Regions from separate parts of the Polaromonas sp. P1_F2 genome, predicted to be linked through region 3. Evidence: predicted binding sites of a transcription regulator. Region 3 holds the regulator's gene; each other region holds the start of a gene.
The links. Region 3 encodes sigma-54, which starts transcription at its own class of promoters, with help from an activator protein. Its sites were predicted from a motif close to TGGCANGNAANCTGCTTT; they were not measured.

Region 1 (2,198 bases), on a different contig from region 3:
CGTCATGCGCCAGCGTTCGCCGGCGCGCAAGGCCTGCGGCTGGCGCTGCAGGGCCAGCGCCGCTTCGAAGGGGTCCGCATCCTGGGCCAGGGGGCGAGGCTCGCGCCCGGCAAAGCCCGAATACCAGCCCAGCAGGATTTGTGGCGGCAGGGTGAGCTTGCGGCCGTCCAGGCGGGCGGACTCGATGCCGAGGCGAAAGCGCAGGCCGTCCTCGCCGGGCTGCGGCATGGCCAGCACGCTGCCGGTGACCTCGATGTCGCGGCCTTCCAGGGCCGGATCCAGCGCCGTGGACTGGAAAACGCAGGCCCGCCAGCCGGCCGAGCCCCATCCCAGCAACACCGCCAGGGCAAACGCGAGCATCGCCCTGCCCCATGGAGGTTTTATCGCGCGCCTGCCAAAACGCCACAAAAGCCCGGCCGCCGCGGCAGCCAGCAGGGAACACAGGACATAGCCAGGCTGCGGCCATAACGCGGATTGCTGCAATTGCAGGGCCGTGCCCGAGATGAAACCGGCCAGAACAGGCCCCGGGCTTATGGCACCTGGCCGTGACACGATGAATACAGCTAAGCCCAAAGCCGCCTCCCCTTACTTTTTTTGCTTTTTTTGAACCTGTTTAACGGGAGGCCCAGGCAAAGAGCCGACAGCGGGCCATGCAAACTCCGCATATGGCGCAGCTCTTGCTTTCAGAAATGCCGTCAAATCCGGGTAAGCTGTCTACGCGTCCTAATGTCCAGGCTGCATGATGTGGCGGCCTGTGATGGGTTTATTTTTCCGGCGGTGTGTAGCGCCCTGTTATTTTTTTAAGCGAGGTTGCCTTGTCCATCCACGTTGCCCTGAGCCACATCACCCACTACAAATACGACCGGCTGGTGAAACTCGGCCCCCAGGTGGTCCGCCTGCGGCCCGCACCGCACAGCCGCACGCAGGTGCTGTCCTATTCCCTCAAGGTCGAGCCCGCCGGGCATTTCATCAACTGGCAGCAGGACCCGTTTGCCAATTACCAGGCCCGCCTGGTGTTTCCCGAGCCGACACGCGAGTTCAAGGTGACGGTGGACCTGGTTGTCGAGATGGCGGTGTTCAACCCGTTCGACTTCTTCCTGGAGCCCGCCGCCGAGGAGTTCCCCTTCACCTACAACGCGCTGCAGGCCCGCGAACTCGCACCCTACCTGGCCACCCAGCCGGCGACGCCGCTGCTCAAGCGCTACCTCGAAAAAATCGACCGCACGCCCAAGCGCACCATCGACTTCCTGGTGGGCCTGAACCAGGGTCTGCAGTCGGACATCAAATACTCCATCCGCATGGAGCCCGGCGTGCAGACGCCCGAAGAGACCCTGCGCCTGGCCTGCGGCTCCTGCCGCGACACCGGCTGGCTGCTGGTACAGCTGCTGCGCCACATGGGCCTGGCCGCGCGTTTTGTCTCGGGCTACCTGATCCAGCTCAAGGCCGACGTCAAATCCATCGACGGCCCCAGCGGCGCCGAAGCCGACTTCACCGACCTGCACGCCTGGTGCGAAGTCTTTCTGCCCGGCGCCGGCTGGGTGGGCCTGGACCCGACCTCGGGCCTGATGGCGGGCGAAGGCCACATCCCGCTGGCCTGCACGCCCGAGCCCTCGAGCGCCGCGCCTGTCGAAGGCGGCGTCGACAAATCCGAGGTCGAGTTCGAGCACCAGATGGCGGTGCAACGCATCTACGAATCGCCGCGTGTGACCAAGCCCTATACCGAGGAGCAGTGGCAGGAGGTGCTGGCGCTGGGCGAAAAGGTCGACCAGGATCTCGCCGCCGGCGACGTGCGCCTGACCATGGGCGGCGAGCCGACCTTTGTGGCCACCACCGACCGCGACGCGGCCGAATGGAACATCGACGCCCTGGGCCCGACCAAACGCGGCTATGCGACCGAACTCGTGCAGAAGCTGCGCGCCGAATACGGCGAAGGCGGTTTCCTGCATTTCGGCCAGGGCAAGTGGTACCCGGGCGAGCAATTGCCGCGCTGGGCGCTGAGCATCTTCTGGCGCAAGGACGGCCAGCCGATCTGGCAAAACCCCGACCTGTTCGCCGACGAGCGCCAGCCTTGCCACTACACCAGCGCCGACGCGCAGCGTTTTGTGCAGACCCTGGCGGGCAAGCTGGGCCTGGCCACCACCTACATCACGCCGGGCTATGAAGACACCTGGTACTACCTCTGGCGCGAGCGCAAACTG
Region 2 (2,198 bases), on a different contig from region 3:
GCGTACACAAAGCGCGCGCCGCAGGCGCCGCTGCCGCTGGTGGTGACCTTGTATTTGACCGACTCGCCGGCGACCGGGTTGGCCGGCACGGCGGTCAGGCCGGTGATGGTGCCGACCGCGTGGGCCGTGCCGCACAGGGTAACGAGGGAGGCCAGGCAGAGCGCATATTTTTTCAGGGAGGTTTTCATGGAGGGACTCGCAATAAAAGAAAAAGAAGAAGTGAAGGGATCACCGGGCACGCGGTGCCGGCGGGGACTTGCATGCATGGGTCGCCTGATCCGCTTGCGCGGTTCAATGGCGATGGCGTTTTTTTGCACGGCGGAAAATCAGGCCGCGGCCGGATGGCGCGAGCGCGCCTCGGCAGCGCCTGCCTGCATCACGCCGGCCAGCATCTCGTAGGCGGCGGTCCAGGCCTCGCGGACAGCGGGCGTGAATTTGTCGCCCAGCCCCTGCTCCAGCGTCCACAGCAGGGCGCTGCCGACGGTGGCGTAGTGCGCATCGCGCACACCGTACTTGACGTGGCGCGCGCCGAGCTGGCGCACCACGGGCACCATGGTGTCGAGCTGGGTCAGGCCGTTGACGGCGGAGTTGAGCATCGCCATCAGCATGCGGCCCTGGTGCGCCAGGTCGCCCTTGAACATGGGGCGCAGCGAGGGATCGAGGACAAAAAGGCGGGTGTAAAAAAGTTCGGCGGCCGCCGGCGCGATGGGGCGCACGTCGGCAAAGGTGGATTGCACCAGGTTGATTTGCTCTGAGTTCATGGCTTGATTTCCTTGTTTTCCATGTAAATGGTCTTGATCGACATGCACCTTGTTACCCAAGATGCGTGCCAGAACATTTACTCAATGAAATCAATGACTTAAAGCAAACCGGTGGTCGCCGGCTGTCGGGATTCGCCGACAGCTTTCGGGGGCCGGGAAGAAAACACCAGGGAGATCATGGGACTGGGGTGTCTGCGCGGGCAGACAAGTTGCGCCCCGGGACTTGTGACTACTTGCTGCCGCGCCTGAATGCGCAGATCCATTGGCCGGGTCTTGCGCCGACTTGCGCCCTCGCCCTCTGCTGAGGGTTGCTGGCCGGGGGTAGCCCGGCAGCTACTCACTTTTCTTTTGCTTCGCCAAAAGAAAAGTAAGCAAAAGAAAAGGCGACCCTGGTTGCTGCGTCCCTTCGCTTCGCTACGGGCAACCTGCGGTGCTCGGTCCAGGCGGGGTCTCGCTAAACTCGCTTCGCTCAAACAACGCGATCCCTGATCCGCCTGAACCTGCGCTCCTCGGCGCATCCACAAGGGGTGGGGACTAGAAAGACAAATACCAATACTTGAAGAAACAAGGACTCGCCTTGGCGAGTCCTTGTGGTCTTGGTTTGTTCTTTGTATTTCTGTCTTCTGTTCCCGCTTCCGCTCCCGATTGCCCCGTCCTGGCTGGGCCGAGGAGCGCAGAGACAAGCGGATCAGGGATCGCGTTGTCTGAGCGAAGCGCAGCGTAGCGAGTTTAGCGAGACCCCGCTTGGCTCGAGCACCGCAGGTTGCCCGTAGCGCAGCGTAGGGACCCAGACTGCGGGTCGCCTTTTCTTTGGTGACTTTCTTTTGGCGAAGCAAAAGAAAGTTACTTGCCGCCGGGCAACCCCCGGCCAACCGCCCTCAGCAAAGAGAACAGAGGGCAAGGCGCCGCCTGGCGCTTTTCAGGCCTTGAAGCTGGCCGACTCGAGCTCATGCCGCGCCAGCAGCGCGTAAAAATCGGTGCGGTTGCGCCTGGCGAGCTTGGCCGCCTGCGCCACGTTGCCGTTGGTCATCTTGAGCAGCTGCGTGAGGTAGCCGCGCTCGAACTCCTTGCGCGCCTCGTCCAGCGGCAGCAGCTCGGAGCCCTGGCTGGTCAGCGCGTTTTGCACCAGCGTGACCGGGATCAGCGTACCGGTGCACAGCACCACGCATTTCTCGACCATGTTCTGCAGCTGCCGCACATTGCCCGGCCATGACGCCGTGCCCAGCAGTTCCAGCGCGCCCGGCGCGAAGGCCGTCAGCGGCTTGGCGTAGCGCTGCGCCAAGCTGCGCATGAAATGGTTGGCCAGCAGCGCGATGTCCTCGCGGCGCTCGGCCAGCGGCGGCAATGTGAGGCCCACCACATTGAGGCGGTAAAAAAGGTCCTCGCGAAACCGGCCTGCGGCCACCTCGTCCTCGAGCTTGCGGTTGGAGGCGGAGA
Region 3 (2,198 bases):
CACATAGACGCGCACGTCGGGCCAGCGCGTATCGACGCTGGGCCGCACGTCGTCGAACTTGGCGCGAAAGCGGTCGGCGATGGCGTCCTTGATCTTCAGCGCCGCGAAGTTCAGGCTTTGCAGCGGGCTGTGCTGGGCGGTGATCTCGACCTTGAAGGTCTGCTTGGGCGTGAACCAGATTTCCCAGGCCACGTTGGCCGCGGCGTTGTAGAGGTCTTGTTCACTGCGGTACTGGTTGTGCTGCAACTCAATCAGCACGCGCTGCGCCAGTCGGCTGTGCAGGTTGAGCTGCAGGGCATCGCGCCAGGAGGCCTGCAACTGCACGCCGGCGCGCCAGGCTTTGCCGTCGATACCGGTGACACGCTTGACCTCGGTGGCCAGCAGGGCCTCAACGCCGGCGGCGCACGGTAAAAACAATTGGAGCTGGTTCATGTCGGACTCTTGAAAGGGCTTACAACGACTTGCGCAAATTAGCCGGTGCGATGCGTAGGGCCTCGCGGTATTTCGCCACGGTGCGGCGCGCGCATTCGATGCCCTGCTCCTTGAGCATTTCGGAAATCTGGTTGTCGCTGAGCGGCTTTTTCAGGCTCTCGGACGAGACGAACTGCTTGATCAGCGCGCGCACCGCGGTGCTGGAGGCGTTGCCGCCGGTTTCGGTGCCGAGGGCGGAGCCGAAGAAATACTTCAGTTCAAAGGTGCCGAAGGGCGTGCCCATGTACTTGGCGGTGGTCACGCGCGAAATCGTGGACTCATGCAGGCCCAGCTCGTCGGCGATCTCGCGCAGCACCAGCGGGCGCATGGCGAGTTCGCCGTGCGTGAAGAAGTTTTTCTGCCGCTCGACGATGGCGCTGCTCACGCGCAGGATGGTGTCGAAGCGCTGCTGGATGTTCTTGATGAACCAGCGCGCCTCCTGCAGCCGCTGCTGCAGCGCCTGGCCGCCCTGGCCCTTGTGCTGCTTGAGGGCGTTGGCGTAGATGTCGTGCACACGCAGGCGCGGCATCACGTCGCCGTTGAGCGAGACCTTGAAACCCCGGCCCGACTTCACGACGATGACGTCGGGCACGATCAGGTTGCGCTCCACGTTCACGAAGCGGCGGCCGGGTTTGGGGTCGAGCCGGCCTATCACGGCAATCGCACCCCGGACGGCGGCTTCGGTGAATCCGCACAGGTGCGACAGGCGCTTCAGGTCGCGTTTGGCCAGCAGTTCCATGGGCTGCTTGCACATGGCGATGGCGGCGCGGGTCTCCTCGCAGTCTTTGCAGTCCAGCAGCTGCAGGCCCAGGCATTCGGCCAGGTTGCGCGCGCCCACGCCGGCCGGCTCCATGTGGTGCAGCAGCTTGAGCGCCATGGCAAAACGCTGCTCGAGGTCTTCGGCCTGTTCCAGGTCGTCCCCGGCCAGGCCCGCCGCGAGCGAAGCCAGGCTGTCTTCGAGGTAGCCGTCGTCATTGAGCGACTCGATCAGGAAATGCAGGGCCGCGCGGTCCTCTTCGGACAGGCGCAGGCCCAGCGACTGGCGGTGCAGATGGTCTTGCAGCGACTCGTGGGCACCTGTCAGGTCGGAGGCCTCGGTGTCGCCCTCGTCGTTATTGTTCTTGCGCGCCGGCGCATCGCTGCCCCATTCGCTGTCGTCGGGCGTGGTCTCCACCGTGCCGTCGCCTTCCCAGCTTTCCTCGAGCTTGGGTTCGGCGCTGACTTCGGCTTCGCCTGCAGCTGAAATGCCAGCGTCCTCAGTGCCGCCGCTCGGCGACTCCGCCGCGGATTCAAACTCGCGGCTGTCCTGGCTGACCGGCGTGTTGAGGTGCTCCAGGCCGAACTCCTCTCGTACAGCGGTTTCTTCCGCCACCTCGAGAAACGGGTTTTCGTCGAGCATCTGCTCGACTTCCTGGCTCAGCTCGAGCGTCGACAGCTGCAGCAGCCGTATCGACTGCTGCAGCTGGGGCGTCAGCGCGAGGTGCTGCGAGACGCGGAGTGACAAACCCTGCTTCATGTCAACGGTCTCTGATGAGCGCGAAGAAGGAGTTCGAGCAGGGGCCGCGGAACTGGCTTTGCCAGGCCGCAGGCGCCGTCCCCGGAGGGGGAGAGGGAGCTACACGAAGTGAGCGACAACAGGGGGGAACCATCTCTACATCTTGAAGTGTTCACCGAGATAGACGCGGCGTACGTCGGCGTTGTTCACGATCTCGGAGGGCGTGCCTTGG

Region 1: AC1D0O_RS14445 (transglutaminase family protein) is a predicted target of sigma-54. The motif match lies at 667-684, and genes of this name have one in related genera.
Region 2: AC1D0O_RS04240 (globin family protein) is a predicted target of sigma-54. The motif match lies at 815-832, and genes of this name have one in related genera.

What each region holds. Positions count from the first base shown of each region.
Region 1 covers NZ_JBFUBN010000006.1:240,182-242,379, forward strand. The annotation lists gene AC1D0O_RS14440 (DNA internalization-related competence protein ComEC/Rec2) at 1-534, opposite strand, end outside; gene AC1D0O_RS14445 (transglutaminase family protein) at 816-2,198, shown strand, end outside.
Region 2 covers NZ_JBFUBN010000002.1:62,369-64,566, reverse strand. The annotation lists gene AC1D0O_RS04245 (hypothetical protein) at 1-188, opposite strand, end outside; gene AC1D0O_RS04240 (globin family protein) at 327-761, opposite strand; gene AC1D0O_RS04235 (sigma-54-dependent transcriptional regulator) at 1,681-2,198, opposite strand, start outside.
Region 3 covers NZ_JBFUBN010000005.1:308,388-310,585, reverse strand. The annotation lists gene AC1D0O_RS13045 (THUMP domain-containing class I SAM-dependent RNA methyltransferase) at 1-432, opposite strand, end outside; gene AC1D0O_RS13040 (RNA polymerase factor sigma-54) at 452-1,987, opposite strand; gene lptB (LPS export ABC transporter ATP-binding protein) at 2,123-2,198, opposite strand, start outside.